Linked DNA regions of Tunicatimonas pelagia. The protein of the gene in region 2 interacts with the protein of the main gene of each other region in a pairwise test. Links are inferred from orthologs where the notes say so. Each region holds a gene or a part of one and is shown on either strand. Other genes may lie near its edges.

Evidence for each region.
Region 1: the proteins of P0M28_RS20500 (region 2) and def interact in binary tests that used the Escherichia coli proteins (3 or more experiments, as listed by UniProt). The link is inferred for Tunicatimonas pelagia from one-to-one orthologs.

What each region holds. Positions count from the first base shown.
Region 1 is NZ_CP120683.1:3,175,109-3,181,877, forward strand. The notes cover bases 152-3,114. They hold def (peptide deformylase), read left to right. Parts: upstream 152-1,329; coding sequence 1,330-1,899; downstream 1,900-3,114. Other genes in these bases: P0M28_RS13600 (hemerythrin domain-containing protein), read left to right, coding at 174-920; ruvX (Holliday junction resolvase RuvX), read left to right, coding at 926-1,333; P0M28_RS13615 (amidohydrolase), read left to right, coding at 1,892-2,692; P0M28_RS13620 (T9SS type A sorting domain-containing protein), read right to left, coding at 2,707-3,114. Outside these bases: more of P0M28_RS13620, read right to left, coding at 3,115-5,007; P0M28_RS13625 (sulfite exporter TauE/SafE family protein), read right to left, coding at 5,004-5,834; P0M28_RS13630 (S41 family peptidase), read right to left, coding at 5,839-6,769. UniProt on the Escherichia coli protein: Removes the formyl group from the N-terminal Met of newly synthesized proteins. Requires at least a dipeptide for an efficient rate of reaction. N-terminal L-methionine is a prerequisite for activity but the enzyme has broad specificity at other positions.
Region 2 is NZ_CP120683.1:4,780,501-4,790,561, reverse strand. Bases 3,775-6,638 are described here. They hold P0M28_RS20500 (aspartate-semialdehyde dehydrogenase), read left to right. Parts: upstream 3,775-4,634; coding sequence 4,635-5,642; downstream 5,643-6,638. Other genes in these bases: P0M28_RS20495 (THUMP-like domain-containing protein), read left to right, coding at 5,639-6,638. Also shown: P0M28_RS20520 (NAD(P)-dependent alcohol dehydrogenase), read right to left, coding at 1-663; P0M28_RS20515 (BamA/TamA family outer membrane protein), read left to right, coding at 823-1,980; P0M28_RS20510 (tetratricopeptide repeat protein), read right to left, coding at 1,977-2,624; P0M28_RS20505 (endonuclease III domain-containing protein), read right to left, coding at 2,664-3,368; more of P0M28_RS20495, read left to right, coding at 6,639-6,838; P0M28_RS20490 (VOC family protein), read left to right, coding at 6,916-7,365; outer membrane lipoprotein periplasmic chaperone LolA1, read right to left, coding at 7,415-8,068; P0M28_RS20480 (FtsK/SpoIIIE family DNA translocase), read right to left, coding at 8,096-10,061.

The DNA.
Region 1 (6,769 bases), 1.6 Mb from region 2 along the record:
GGGTTAACTAGTAATTTTGGGTTGTATTAGAAAAAATAGTGGAGGTCAATATAGCGATTTGCGTACTAAAATAACATAAATAGGTGGCTTTCGTTCTTCAAAGTTGAATATAATGTTACAATACGCTAATTTTATATATTTAAAACGGTAGATTATTCTCGATATTGGAACAGATGAATATTCATACGCACAAACGTATTGCTGAGTTGGTTGACGAGAATTATGCCTACGCATCTGTTCTCTACTATTTCGGTATTAAATTCTATGATTACGACGAAAAAACCCTCGAGCAGGTTTGTCGGGAACGGGGGCTCAATGTGCTTGAAGTAATTCAAGACTTAGAAGCAATATACGAACAAGAGGAAGATCAGGTAGTAGGTCTATCCGCACTTCCGGTTGATGTTATTATTGCTTATCTTAAGCATACTCACTTTCAGTTTATTAAAGCGCGCTTACCTTACCTCAGCAAATTAATTCATCATCTGCCTACTCATCAGTATCCGGCTATCGTAGAAGATTTACAGTTCGTTTTTCCACTATTTGTAGAAGAGCTTATTCATCATATTTACGAGGAAGAAGATGATTTTTTTTCCTACGTGCTTGACTTACAGTCAGCTTATTACACCGAAAAGCCTAGCTCTGGTCTTTACTTAAACATGGAGAAACGCTCCATTCAGGAGTTTGCCATCCACCACGATATGGATGATGACGAAATGGAGGGCATCCGGCAAATTACCAATGGCTATACTACGGAAGGTATTGACAGTTTACACCTGCGAGTGGTATACGCTGAACTGCAAAAATTTGAACGTGAGCTTTGCATCCACGCCAGTGTAGAAAACGAAATTTTATTTCCAAAAGCCCTAATGCTGGAGAAGCAGGTACAGAAGATTATGCGATCTAAGGTTCGCCTCAACTAACTGGTATGGGCCGTTTAGTAGGAATTGACTACGGTTTAAAACGAGTAGGCTTAGCCGTAACCGATCCGCTTCGCATTATCGCCACTCCACTAGAAACTGTACCTACCTCCCAAACCATAGCATTTCTTAAAAAGTACTGCACCAACGAAGAAGTAGATGCCTTTGTGGTAGGCTTACCCAAACAATTAGATAACTCCGATACTCACGCTACCAAGCCTACTCAAAATTTTGTAAAGCAACTACAAAAGCAGTTTTCTCAGCCGATCTATTGGGAAGATGAACGCTTTACCTCCAAAATGGCTTTAGATGCTATGATTGCCGCTGGCACCACCAAAAAATATCGGCGGCAAAAAGGAAATATTGACAAAGTGAGTGCCACTATTATTTTGCAATCGTATTTAGAGAAAGCATGATTTATCCTGTAGTACTGTACGGCGACCCCGTACTGAAGAAACCGGCCGAAACCGTTGACTTCGAGCAAATTGACGTGAAGCAACTTAGCGAAGATATGTTTGAGACCATGTATCAGGCCAGTGGCGTAGGGTTGGCCGCTCCCCAAATTGGCAAAAGCCTTCGGATATTTGTTATTGACAGCACTCCACTGGATGAAGACGAAGGCAACGAAGGTATTCGCCGAGTGTTCGTTAACCCCGAGATTGTGGAAACGGAGGGTGATAACTGGGCTTTTGAAGAAGGTTGCTTGAGTATACCCGGAATTCGGGCTGAGGTACAACGGCCACCAAAAATTACCATTGAGTATCAGGATGAAAATGGTAAAGAGCACACGGAGACCCTAAAAGGGATGCCCGCGCGTATTGTGCTGCACGAATACGACCATATTGAAGGTGTACTGTTTGTTGACCATGTAAAAGGTCTGAAGAAAAGACTGATGAAAGGTAAACTGGCCAACATTAGCAAAGGCCAAGTAGAAGCTAACTATCGGGTAAAACTTCCTGCAAAGGCTACCCGCCGTGCCTGATAATACGCTCACCGTTTCGCTAATTCAAACTTCGCTCTACTGGCACGAAGTGGAGGCGAATTTGGCAATGCTAGAAGAAAAAATCTGGCAGATTGACCAACCCACCGACCTCATTATTCTTCCTGAGATGTTTTCTACCGGATTTACGCAGCAAGCCGATAGCTTGGCTGAACCGATGAACAGCAAAACATTTCGGTGGATGAAGCAACAAGCCGCCCAAACTAAAGCAGTAGTTACCGGTAGCTACATTGTGCGGGAACAGCAAAACTTCTACAATCGCTTATTGTGGGTGAGGCCCGATGGTACTTTTTCGTATTACGACAAACGGCACTTGTTTCGGATGGCAGGTGAAGATCGGGTATTTTCCGCTGGAGACTCTCTTCTAATCGAAGAGCTCAAAGGATGGCGCGTTTGCCCATTAATCTGTTACGACCTTCGCTTTCCGGTCTGGAGCCGCAATGTTGTACAAGCGGATGGTGCCCTCAACTACGATCTGCTTATCTACGTAGCCAATTGGCCTGCTGCCCGTCGCTCCGCCTGGGAAACACTGCTTAAAGCCCGAGCTATCGAGAATGCTTGCTACGTAGCTGGAGTCAATCGGGTAGGTGAAGATGGAAACCAAGTTTCGTACTTAGGTAATTCAGTAGCTGTTGATTTCAAGGGTGATATTGTAGCTGATTTAGAAGAGCAGGAGCAGATTATTACTATTCCGCTATCATACCAAGATTTGGAAGCCTACCGCCAGAAGTTTCCAGTACATTTGGATGCTGATAAATTTTTACTTGGCTCTTAGCTACTCAAAGAAGATTAATTTCCTACCAGTAGCTTAGCACTTGCTACTCCGCCCTGCTCAAAAAATGCGCGCATAACGTAGAGTCCCGGAGGCAGCACCCGAGTATCCACATTGAGTCGGCTAAGCGGCTGAGGCAGTGAACGTTCGTATACAACTTGACCGGCCACCGAAATTACCTGCACCTGCTTCACTGCTCGGTTAGCCTGTACGGTGGTTACGTCTGAATCAGTAGCCGGGTTAGGAAAAATACGCAGCGTAATTTCCTCCCCTGAGGCACCTTCACGGTTTAGGTTTAGTAGCGAAACCCCGCCCCGTTGACGACCAATAACTACCGTGGTGCTTCCTCCCAGAATCTGCCCGACAGCCAACCAGCTCTGTCGGTCTAGCTGAACGGCTACCGTTTCGGATAAAATAGCGTTTCGTACTACCACCGTATCAATGGATTCTGTGTTTTCTTCTAATGGCCGCAGCAGCAGGTTCCCACTAGAATTGGCACTCAATATCCCCACCGTTCCATCCGTATTGATAATGGCGGGAGCTAAAAACAAGCCTCGCGCACTTCGGTCTATTCCGGCGAATGCATCATTTTCCCGAGTCCACTGCGGAGGAAAGTCAGTGCCAGTGTCCCGATAGTAAATTAGATTACCGCTCTGCTTGCCTACCAACACATCCACGCGCTGGTCTTGGTCTACATCGTAGAAAGCCAAATTATCCTCCGACCGAAACGGCAGCGTGAGTAATTGGCGCTGTTCGGGCTGAAATTCCCAAGCATCGCCTGAGGAAGCCTGATTTAGTAACGCATACAAGCGGGTTTCCCGCGATTCCGATTCGCGCCCACTAATTAGTAAGTCCGTTCTTCCATCCTGATTAATATCCGTGAAGTACGGTTTTACTTCCTGAAGCTGCCAGTTGGCTAAGCTCAAAAAATCACTGGTAACAAACTGAAATGAAGGCTGAGCTGGACTTCCCACATTTTCGTAAAGATACAGTCCGGCGTAAAATCCATTCTCCTGTAAATTTCCTCGGTTTCCAATGAACAAATCCAGATCACCATCGGCATCGTAATCGGCCAGGGCAGGAGCTGCATTTTCGCCTACGTCGATCATCTCCTCCTGCAAAAAGCCGGAGGTTTGCCACTGCCAGTTAGGGTTTTGCGCTGTTCCGTCATTGCGGTACTGCCAACTGGAGTTTTCGAAATCGATGCTATTGCCTACGTTGGTGCTAGCGTTAGGGGAAAGTAGTAAATCGTTTATCCCGTCGGCATCAGTATCGGCTAGATAGGCTCCCGGAAAGAATACCGAAGAGGCAGGCTGGGTATTTTCAGGATAATTGGTATTTAATTGCCCAAACAAGGGTTGATTGTTCGCCGATTGATTTTCCAGAAAAGCAATTCCGTAGCAGCCTTCATCGCCCGACAATGCATCTAAGTCCTGATCGCCATCGGCATCCAATACTAACAGGGCTTTCCCTCCTACGTGCGCTAACTTCGCTTCAGTAAGCTGACGAGATTCGTCATTCCAGGAATCGCCATTCCGGGAATCGACATTCCGGGAATCTCCACTCCGGGAACCACTGTTTAGATCATCGCAAGTTTGACCGTTGAAGGCGAATATTCCGCAGTTACATTCCTCTACATCACCCCAGCGGATGTTGGTCGTTTGGTATACCAATGAATCAGCTCGGCCGAATTGCTCTACACTTTGGTTCTGATGCAGAATAAGCGTGCCACTGCCAATCACACTGTAGTTGATAACATCTAGGTCGCCATCGCCATCAACATCAACAATTGCCGGAACATCAGTAGAATTGACTTGAAGCGTCACCGTAGCTCCCGAAGCAAATGCCACCGTTCGCAAAGTTTCAGTCACCAACGTCCAGCCTAGCCCATCGCCACCATCTCGATTATTCTGATAAACAGAAATGCCTCTTCCGCCTGATGCAGTAAATAAATCCTGATCGCCATCTTGGTCGTAGTCCTTCAGCAAAACCCAGCTTTGCAGACCAGCCGGAAACAACGGCACGTATTCGGGGGCGTATACCCACTGACCGTTTTGTCGCAGAAACGGATGAAGGGTACCGGAGGATCGGTCGAACAGCAGCAAGTCATTTTGATTATCACCATTGAGTCGAATATTGTTGTACTGCACGGCGTTCAAGCCACCCACCCAGGGCATAGTAAGCTCATCTTTTCCCCTTGAAACTGGGGTAGTAAAATCCCACTCAGCTATCTCTTGACTCCAGCTTGCTACCGAAATGCCGAGCAGTAAAACTACAGTTAATAAAATAGATTTATCAGGATAGAGAAGTTGAGTCATGCAGCGCTTATCAGTTCTATTGTCTTGCGTAGAATTACTAGTATAAGAAATCCTACAAAGATATAACTGATGGTGCGAGAAGATATTTTATTAGCCACCCATACTCCGAGCGGACTACCTACCAACACTCCTAGCGACAATGGAATTGAAACCGGGAAAATAATGTACCCAATACGACCCAAGTCTACCGGATGAGCGGGCTGGTCGATCACATTGAATACCGTAATTGCCAGCGAAGCAATAAAAATCACTCCTAAAGAAATAGACTTGGCCCGCTTAATATCCATGCGTAAACCCGAATGGAGCAACGGAACAGTGATAGTTCCTCCCCCCAATCCGGACAAAGCCGAGAAAGCACCCGCTACACTTCCCGTAAATATGTACCACGCTCGCTCATTCCTTACCGGCCGATTAAACATAAGGGTAGTGCGGTTTTGTAAGTACGTAATCAAGACGATGAGGCTCAGAAAAATGATAACCGCCCCGTTGAAAAATTGCTTAGAATAAAGTGGAGTATTCACGAAGGTAAATAGGAGCAGGTAGGATGCCGCAATGGCAAATAGCCCCACTAATGCCACTTCTTTCCAGTAAAAATCTTTATTGCTAATTAGCGTGATACTGCCGAAAAGAGCCGCTGCCGCCGTTCCAAAAATAGAGTTAGCAATTACGTATTGCGCCATTTCGGTTGTGGGAATTCCTACGTACTCTAGGGCAATGGGGAGAATAAGAATGTAGATAACGCCTCCACCAATACCTAAAAAGCCGGCCAGGAATCCACCTCCCAAGCCGGCTAAAGCTATCCAGAAATATAGTGTGTTAGTGAGCAACTACTTATTGTCCCCGAAGTATTTCCGCATAACGGTCTTTGTCGTTTAACACGTCAATGGCAGCCTGCAACACATCATCATCATCAAACGAAGCTTCTATTTTTCCTTCTGATAGATGATAGTGTGCGGCAATTTCCTCTTCTAACACCTCTTTAATTTCGCTCTTGAACTTCTGCAAGTCCTGTTCTTTATTGTGCTGTACCTGCTTCCGAAGTTGAGCAATCTGCTCTTTAATATCTTGGTAGTACTGTTCATCTTTAGCAATCTCAGTTAAATCGTCAATGGTCTGCTCCACTTCGGTTACATAATCGTAATCTTTATCCGATAACCAAGCAATGAACTCATTGTATTCAGCATCACTCATTTCAAATTCTTTAGCATTTGGAGCTTCCTTATGCTCGTAAAAGTATTTGGTGGCGTAATCAAACGTTAGATTTTTAGTAAATAAACTTACCGTGATGGGTGCTAACCGCCCGGCTTTGGCTTTTATATCAGGGTTGACCCCGCCGCCATCGTAAACAATACGTCCGTTCTGCGTCTCGAAAGCGGTGCGGAGCGAATCGGGCACCCGGCCTACGCTACCGTCTTCTCCTCGGTGACTGTAGTCAATTGCCTGAATACAGCGCCCGCTGGGAGTGTAGTACTTAGCAGTAGTTACTTTCAGTTGAGAGTTGTAGGTAAGAGGGCGAGTTGCCTGTACCAGTCCCTTACCGAATGTTTTCTCTCCTACTAGCACTCCTCGATCGTAATCTTGCACCACACCCGACACAATTTCAGCCGCCGAAGCACTGCGCCCACTGGTGAGTACCGCAAGCGGAATTTCGGTATCTACCGGGCTGTGCGGAGCGCGGTATACTTTGTTCCAATCTTTCACTTTGCCTTTGGTACTTACAATCTCGGAGCCTTTAGGCACGAATACGTTAGACACGTTTACC
Region 2 (10,061 bases):
GCTTTTACCTACTGCATCGAACACAAAATCATATCGCTCATCATCTTGAGTAAAATCTTCCCGCTCGTAGTTAATTACCCGATCAGCTTCCAGCGATTTTATCAGGTCTACGTTTTTGGTGTTAGCGGTGGCAGTCACGTAAGCCCCGGCGTGTTTCAGAAATTGTAGGGCTGCCGAGCCAATTGCGCCGGTAGCCCCGTTGAGCATCACCCTACTACCGGCCCGAAGATCAACTTTGTTAATAAAATTGTAAGCATAGTGTGCTCCTTCCGCACTAGCAGCCGCTTGCTTATACGTAACTTCCGCTGGTATAATTGCGATAGGTTGATCTTCCGCAATGGCTAAGTATTTGGCGTGCGATGGAAGTCCGTTATCATTGAAGCCCCAAACTTTATCACCAATCTTGAAGCGGCTGACTTTCTTTCCCACTGCTTGCACTTCTCCGGCAAAATCAGTTCCGGTAGTGGTCAGCTTTGGCTTCGTTAGTCCGGTAAATAGTCTTATAGCGACTGGGTATCCGCTAAGTATTCCGCAGTCGGTACGGTTTACGGTGGTAGCATGTACTCTTACTAAAATTTCGTAGCTCTTTGGTCGGGTCTGATCCACCTCCTGAATGGTTAAAATATTAGGGGAGCCATATCGGGTACGCACTGCGGCTTTCATTAGCACTGTAAATTTAGTCTTCCCCAGCAATATCACCTTTTTAATTCGCACTTAAAATCAGAAGAGAAGGGTCAATTGGCGATATTTATTCGATACGGCTATTATTCTAAATAACATGTATACATCCTCTCTCTAAAAATTCCGTTACTACACGGGTATGTGTTTTTTATTTTCCAGCCCCTCTCTATTTTTCCGATGCGTTACGGCTTAATCCTCTTTTTTTCGCTACTTACTCTTCCTGGGCAGGCTCAGGTGTGGGACTTCTCGAAGCGTGTGTTCAATAGCGTGTTTAACGATACAGTCTCTTCCGAACGACCCAAGTTAATCGCCTACCCTACCTTGGCATATTCACCCGAAACCCGCTGGGAGTTTGGGGTGAGTGCCCTTTACGTCTACTACGCCAAGCAGGATACCAGCAACCGCCTAAGTGAGATTAATGCTTTTACATTCTTAACTTTAGAAAGCCAGTACGGCCTGTGGCTCGACCACGCACTATATTCCGATGAAAGCAAATGGTTCTTTTTAGGGAGGTTACGTTTGCAGCGGTTTCCACTGCTGTACTACGGTATTGGCCCCAATACTCCCGAAGAAGAGATTGCTCGAGTAGATGCCAATAGTATCGCTCTGCGAGAACGAGTGTTGCGTAATATTGGTGGTAATCTGTACTTGGGTACGTGGTTCGATTATCAACGACTAAGTAGCGTAGATTTCAACACGCTTACCAATGAACCAATTGATTTCCCCCGAGGTAGTAATGGCTCAACCAACTTTGGGATTGGGTTGGGGGTAGTTTACGACAATCGGCATAATGTACTAAACGTGCGCGAGGGTTTCTTTGGCGAAACGGGCTTTCTGCACTACGACGATGCCTGGGGTAGTGACTTCCCGTTTACGCAGTTTTTTCTTGATGCCCGCTACTTCTACCCCACTACGCGCAATCAGGTGCTAGCAGCTCAAGTAGTAGCGAACAGTACCTGGGGAGAGGTTCCGTTCAACCAACTATCGCTAATGGGAGGCGAAAGCATGATGCGAGGATACTACTTGGGGCGTTATCGGGATCGAAACCTACTGGCTACACAAGTAGAGTATCGCTTTTTACCATTCCCGTTCAGCAAACGGTGGGGTGCCGCGGCTTTTGTCAGCACCGGAACGGTATCTCCTTCACCCCAGGAGATTAATCTGGGTGATTGGGTAGTATCTGGTGGGGCCGGAGTCCGCTTCCTGATCTTTCCCAGCAAAGATATATTCACTCGATTGGACGTAGCTTTCACCGAAGAAGGGCCAGGGTTTTATTTCTTTATTGGCGAGGCGTTTTAGCGATGAGCGGAGAAAATCGCTTGGGGAATTTTAGGATGTTCCTCAGAGATGCGATCAATCAGCTTTTGGGCGTTTTTATTTTTCAGGCGACGGGCAATCAGTGCATCGGTAAAGGCTTCCAGATAATTCTCTAACTGATAGTGATTAGCAGCTCGTAGCAAGTACAATTCATCGTTGCGCGGGGTAATATTGAGTGCGCGACTGGCATCTTTCACTGCTTCCAACGGATAGCCTAGCTTCTGCTTTACCCACGCCCGGTGTTGGTAGGCTTTAGCGTACTTCGGATTGATCTTTAAAGCTCTATTTAGATCACCTAATGCCAACTTATACTCCTCTCGCTTGGCATATACGTAGCCTCGGTTACAGTAAGCGGCAGCGTAGTTCTTATCATACTTTAGCGCTTGCGTAAAATCTTCTATTGCCTGACCGTACAGTTGCTCCTTAAACATAGATACGCCACGTTCATTATACGAGCGGGCGTAGTTATGAAAGCGTGCCATGGCTTCGTCGTAGTCTACCAGATTGCCTTCCTCATCGTATAGATCATATATCTGCGCCGCCCGCTCGACGAACAGTTCTTGCTCTGTCTTCTTGGTACAGGATAGGAGCACGGTGCTAATCAAAAAGACTATCCAAGGTTTCATCTTGTTGATTAACGCTAGAAGGAAGCCGAGTGGTTCAGCCTACACTCTTTTTACAGTTGATTTAAAATGAACCTGATAATAATCACAAATGTCAGTCAAAATACACTCTCGGCAGCGCGGGTAGCTCCAGGTGCATACGCGCTGGCCGTGCTTGAAAAATAGCTTGTGGTAATTTAATAGTTCGTCCGCATCTTCGGGTAGTAAATCAAGTAGCACCGTATGCGCTTTCGCCTGATTAGTTTTCTGATTAATAATCCCCAACCGTTGTGAGACCCGATGTACGTGGGTATCTACGGGAAGGACGGGTTTTCGGAAGGTGAATAGCAATAAAAACGTGGTAGTTTTGTGGCCGACTCCCTCAAACTGCATCAGCCAGTCCATTGCTTCTTTCACCGAAAGACCCGCCAGAAAGCTCAGATCAAAATCACCTCGTTCTTCGTAAATCCGTTGAAGCGTCGCTTTAATCCGAGGAGCTTTTACTTCAGGATAGTTCGAGGTGGCAATGGCCTTGGTAAGCTCTTCAACCGGAGCGTTCATAATCTTTTCCCAGGAGCCAAACTGTTCTCGCATTTGCTCAAATGCTTTACGCTCGTTGGCATAATTGGTTCGTTGCGATAAAATTGTAGAGATAAGTTGGTCAATCGGTGGTTTGCTGGAGAATCGCTTTTGCCGTCCAAATCTCGCCTCCAATCGATTAATAGCGACGTTTATTTTCTCCGTTACGATATATTCCTGAGCCTCCACAATAACCTAACTCTGAAGTAGACGGGTAGTTTGAAATATTTTTTTTGGTATCACTGCACCGTTGCTCGTGCCAAAAATGAGCATTGCGAAGCGTGCGACTAATCGGATATAGGCAGAATAAGCATAAAATCACTACAATCAACTTCCGGTATTTGCTTTGCTTCTCTAACGTTGATAACGCAAAAAGCAGTAAAATTGGGTAAAAAGGAGTCAGATAGCGTTCGGCATCGGAAGAATAATAGTTAAGTGTAAATACAGTATGTATGGCTACGTAGTAAAGACCAAATGTCAGTAGTATACGCCTCCAAAACTGATGATCTGTACTTGAATACGTCTTGTAATACAGGTATCCTAGCATACCGATTAAAAGAAGTAGGAGCAAAGCTCGATATACTATCGGAACAGGATTAGGTAAAAACCACACGCTGAAACCATTTGCAAAGGACAGTACATTGCTTGAGTATCTACTGAAGTCACCCTCGGTCAAAGGCACTACTATTAGTTGATAAAGGCGAACAAATTCTTCTAATTTAAGCACCGCCCAAGCTATAAAAAGAAAAATACCAGCCGACAACCAAAGTATTGCTCGCTTAGAAAGTGAAGAAGGAAAAATGAGAAACGAAGCGATCAACCCCGATACTATAAACACACTGGCGTGCCTCAAACCAAACAGTAAAATGCATAGAAATCCAATAATGGCTAAGTAGGCATCTTTTTGCTCTCTACAATAGTGAAATAACACACCCAATACTATACTAAACAGAGCTACAAAAGGTGGCTCACTCCAAACGAAACTATGAATCAATAGTAGAGAAGTTCCAGATACTAGTAGTAGTAAATACAGATACCTGAATGCGCTGAGGTGTAAAAGCTGGGTTGCTAACCATCCGTGGATCGTTATCGTTGTAGCGTAACACGAAATATTTAACCAAAGCGTGTAATCTCCACGGTAAACAATAGCTAATAACAGTGGGTACAAGGGTGGCTTTAGCCGCAGATCTATGTTTCGCAGTCCATCTATTATTCCCTCCCTGGCCAATCGCTCGCTAATGTCAATATAGATATGAGAATCGGCCGTGAATCCTAACCTACAGTAATTAGCGTACAGCAGCAACGCGACACCTATCACTACCGCCAAACCTATTACCACCGTATCTAATACCGTTATTTGGTGACGTTTTACGTTTCTCAAACCATTTTACTCGTGTATCACTTTTATATTGCCTACAAATATAGATATTTGCGATTCTGTTTAATTGAACTGTTATGAAATTAGCCGTAGTGGGTGCCACCGGACTGGTCGGTACCGAAATGCTGAATGTATTAGCCCAACGCGATTTTCCATTTGACGAACTACTCCCCGTGGCCTCGGCTCGGTCGGTAGGAAAAACGATAGAATTTAAGGGGAAAGCCTACCCGATTATCAGCATGGAAGATGCTATTGCGGCTCAGCCTGATGTTGCCATCTTCTCAGCGGGAGGTTCAACCTCTCTGGAATATGCACCTAAATTTGCTGAAGTCGGCACGTTTGTCGTAGACAATTCTTCGGCCTGGCGCATGAATCCCGCTAATAAACTGGTAGTGCCTGAGATTAACGCCCGCGTACTGACGGAAGAAGATAAAATTATTGCGAACCCCAATTGCTCTACCATTCAAATGGTAGTGGCTTTAGCTCCATTACATCAGAAGTATCAAGTAAAGCGGGTGGTGGTTTCTACGTACCAATCGGTAACCGGTAGCGGAAAAGCAGCCGTCGACCAACTCATGAATGAGCGATCCGAGCAAGAAGGTGATAAAGTCTATCCACATCCTATTGATATGAACGTTCTTCCCCATATCGATGTGTTCTTTGATAATGGCTACACCAAAGAAGAAATGAAAATGGTGAACGAGACCAAGAAAATCTTTGGTGACGATAGCATTCAGGTAACGGCTACGGCGGTACGGGTTCCAGCGGTAGGCGGGCACTCCGAAGCAGTCAATGTAGAATTTGCCCAGGATTTCGACCTAGACGAAGTACGGGAACTATTAGCAAATACTCCCGGAGTAGTGGTGCAGGATGATGTAAAGAATAATGTCTACCCCATGCCGATTTGGGCGCACCAAAAAGATGAAGTATTTGTCGGGCGATTACGCCGGGATGAAACCCAGCCTAACACCCTCAATATGTGGGTGGTATCGGATAATCTACGTAAAGGCGCAGCAACTAACGCCGTGCAAATCGCCGAGTATTTGGTAGAAAATAATTTGATAAAATCAGCAGTGATGGGATGATGACTGACGACTGGACGGCTTTACGCCAACCTATCGTTCAACAATTTATTCAGGAACACGAAGGGAAAGATTCGTACCAACTGGCTCTTCAGGCAAAAAAGCATCCCAACATTCCAGTTCAGTTGGTTGCTCAACAGATTCAGGCTCGGCAAAAGGCCAAAAGCAAACTGTCGGAGTGGTACCAGACCCAAGGAATTATTTTTCCTTCTCGGCTGGCAATGGAACAGTGCTCTTCCCAAGCTACGGCTGAGTACAAGAGTAGTTTGGTTAGTGGTAAAACGGCGGTTGACCTAACGGGTGGTGCCGGGGTTGACACCTACTATCTGAGCCAATCGTTTGAGCGAGCAGACTACGTAGAACAGAATCCAGATCTGGCGGCTATTGCTCAACATAATTTTAGCCAGTTAGGCACCTCCACTATCCAAACGCATATCGGCGATGCCAAAACCTTTCTCTCATCAGCGAATCCGGTTGATTTAATCTACTTAGATCCGGCTCGGCGCGATTATACCAACCAAAAAGTATTTCGGCTATCCGATTGTTCACCCAACGTAATCCAACTACTTCCTCAGCTTCTGAAAAAGGCGAAGCAGGTGATGATTAAAACCTCACCCATGCTGGATATTAATCAGGCTACGCAGGATTTGGGTTCAGTACAGGAGGTGCACATAGTAGTGGTAAACAATGAATGTAAAGAAGTGCTGTATCTGCTTTCCAGGGAAGTGAACCAGCCATCCCAGATTACGGCAATTGACCTTACTTCAAGTGCTTCCCCGCTAATTTTCACTCATCAGGAAGAAGCTGAAGCTACTGCTGCCTTGGCGGAACCCCAGCAATTTATCTACGAGCCAAATGCCGCCATTTTAAAGGCGGGTGCCTTTCGTACAGTAGCCCAACGGTGGAACGTGGCCAAACTTCACCCCAATACACATCTGTACACTTCTGAAAAATTGGTTCCTGATTTTCCCGGGCGTTCTTTTCGGCTAGAAACCGTACTTCCCTACCAGAAAAAAGCAGTTCAGGCACACATTCCAGGCAAAAAAGCCAATATTACCACCCGTAATTTTAGCGACTCAGTAGCGACAGTGCGGAAGAAGCTTGGGTTGAAGGAAGGTGGCAATACGTACCTTTTTGCTACCCGAACCATGACCAAAGAACGCATTGTTTTGATTACTCAAAAAACTAGTAACTCATAGAGAATACTCTAATAAACTTCTAAGGTTCGTGACGACACGAACCTTAGAAGTTTATCAGAATAAGGTTTAATAACATTTTGAAAATCAAATACACCCACACCAACATTATTGCCGCCGACTGGCGAGCGTTAGCCAAGTTTTACGAGCAAGTATTTGGTTGCGTACCCGTCCCCCCGGTTCGGAAACAATCTGACCAGTGGCTAGCCCAGGGAACGGGAGTGCCGAATGCTTCGCTGGAAGGCGTTCATCTTCGTCTACCTGGTTACGGCGATAGCGGACCTACTTTGGAAATATATCAGTACGAGCATATGGAAGAAAAACCAGTCTCGGCTCCCAATCGCCAGGGGTTGGGCCATTTAGCCTTTCTGGTAGACGACGTATCCTCTGTAAGGGAGAAAATTCTACAGCAGGGCGGGAAAGAACTAGGCAAGCTTACCGAAGCTAACGTAGCGGGTGTAGGAAAGCTGACATTTGTTTACATGACTGACCCGGAAGAGAATATTCTGGAAATTCAGCATTGGTCATAAAAAAAGCCGATCGTTTCCCATCGGCTTTCAGCATTTTATCAGATTGAATCTATCGTAAGTCTACTATTTCAACCCCATCATATTTGCTGGTATCGAAACTGAAAAGCTCGTCGGTTACGCTAGCCTGCGGATTAAAATTATCAATCTCGTAGGTGTAGTGAGTGCCATTTTTATCAAAAATACGCCACTTTTTCAGGGTTCGGTCATCCTCAGCAATGTGAAGCTGAATTTTGAAAAACTGATTATCCTTATTTTCTGGTACCAAATCAACTACCTGATACGTTTTTCCGTCTATTGTTTCATCCTCCAAGTAATTATACTTAAAGCCACGCTTGTAAGCATTGTAAATTTGAGTAGGAGAAATATCCCCCTCATCAGGGTCGTAATCGTCAATATTTACCTCGTTTACTTCTTCCAGGTACGTCCAAACGGTGCTTCCGTCGTTGATAATCTCTTGTCCGCCCATTCGTAAGCGATACTTATCGCCCTTCACGGCAATTTCACCCTCAAAATCTTCGCTAATTGACTGATCGGTATTTTCCATAGAATAAGAAAAACCCGACTCAAATGCGCCAATCTGTCGATAAGCCTCACTCATGGCATCTAGTATTTCCCGGGCTTTAGGATCGTATTGAGCGTATGCCGTAGAAGACTGAGAAAAAATGATTAGTGCTAGTACGGCAATTGATAAATATTTCTTCATACAAAAACTGTTAGGATAGTTATAATGTCAGTCCAAACTGTTCAATAACTGTTCCAAACTGTATTCATCACTAATCAATACTTCACGAGCCTTGCTGCCCTCGAACGGCCCCACAATGCCTGCCGCTTCCAGTTGGTCGATTAGCCGACCAGCCCGATTGTAGCCTAGCTTCAGCTTACGCTGAATAAGTGAGGTGCTTCCCTGCTGATGATGCACAATTACCCGAGCTGCATCGTCGAATAAATCGTCTCGTTGTTTTAAGTCTACCTCCAACACACTGCTATCTCCCTCGTCGCCCAAATACTCAGGCAGTACGTAAGCCGACTCGTAACCTCGCTGCGAACCAATAAATTCACAAATACTATCTACTTCGGGCGTATCTACAAACGGGCACTGCAAGCGGATAATGTCCGAATTAACCGAAAGCAGCATATCGCCCATACCTACCAATTGCTCGGCTCCGCCCGTATCTAAAATAGTGCGCGAATCTACTTTGGAAGTAACCCGATACGACAAACGCACCGGAAAGTTCGCTTTAATAATACCCGTAATCACATTTACCGAAGGGCGCTGAGTAGCCACTACCAAATGAATACCAATGGCCCGAGCCAGTTGCGCCAGACGAGCAATAGGAGTTTCTACCTCTTTCCCAGCGGTCATCATTAGATCAGCTAACTCATCAATAATTAGCACAATGTAGGGCAAAAAGCGGTGGCCTTCTTCGGGGTTCAGCTTTCGGCCAACAAATTTCTTATTGTACTCCCGAATGTTTCGGCAAGTAGCATCCTTTAGTAGATTATAGCGGTTATCCATCTCAATACAGAGCGAATTGAGCGTGTAGATCACATTCTTCGTTTCGGTGATAATCGCATCTTCGCTATTCGGAATTTTGGCGAGAAAGTGCCGTTCTAGCTTATTGAATAGCGATAGTTCCACCTTTTTCGGATCAACCATCACAAATTTAAGCTGAGACGGATGCCGTTTATAAATCAGTGAACTGATGAGTACGTTTAGCCCCACTGACTTTCCCTGTCCGGTAGCTCCGGCAATGAGCAGGTGTGGCATTTTTGCCAAATCAGCCACAAATAGTTCGTTAGCCACGGTTTTCCCCAGAATAATTGGCAGCTCCTTGTTGCTGTGCATGAATTTCTCAGTAGTCACCACCGAGTGCATACTTACGGTCTCCCGATTCTTGTTAGGCACTTCAATACCGATGGTGCCCTTACCCGGAATTGGGGCAATGATACGAATGCCTAAAGCTGCCAAATTCAGCGCAATGTCGTCTTCCAGATTCTTGATTTTAGAAATTTTTACTCCGGCTTCGGGCACAATTTCGTAGAGCGTAACGGTAGGGCCAATAGTCGCTTTAATGGATTGAATACCGATTTTAAAGTTAATCAGCGTCTCAACAATTCGGTCTTTGTTATCTTCCAGTTCTTCCTTCGTTACCTGCACCCGCCCGGAGTGACTGCTATCCAGCAACCCTGGCTCGGGATAACGGTACTGCGGTAAATCCAGCGTAGGATCATAATTTTCTGATTTTAGTACTTTCTTAGCCTCTTCGGTATGTTCTTCAACCTCCAAAGCATATTCAGGCTCACTATCGCGCGAAGGTAATTCAGGGTCTTCAATGTCTAGTGATAATGAGGGTGCTGCTGATTTTTCTTTCTTTGACTTTGGTTCTGACTCCTGAACGAATAGTTGTTCCTCGGGAGCTTCATCTTCGGTAGGATTTTCCTCTTCTGAAAAAGGCGAGACCGTAGGTTGCTCCCAAGCTACCTCCTCCTCTTCAGCAAAAGGCGACTGCGAAAAGCCATCATTAAACGACTCAGATTTCGGGGTTGAGCTTCGCTCAAAAGAGGCTGCGGCCTGCGGAAAAGGAAGTGGGGATGTTAGTCCAAAGAAATATATAATAAACACAATTAAGGCAAAGGCTAATACCAACAAAGTACCCCAACCAATGAGGCTATCGGTGATGATGGCTAACTCATAC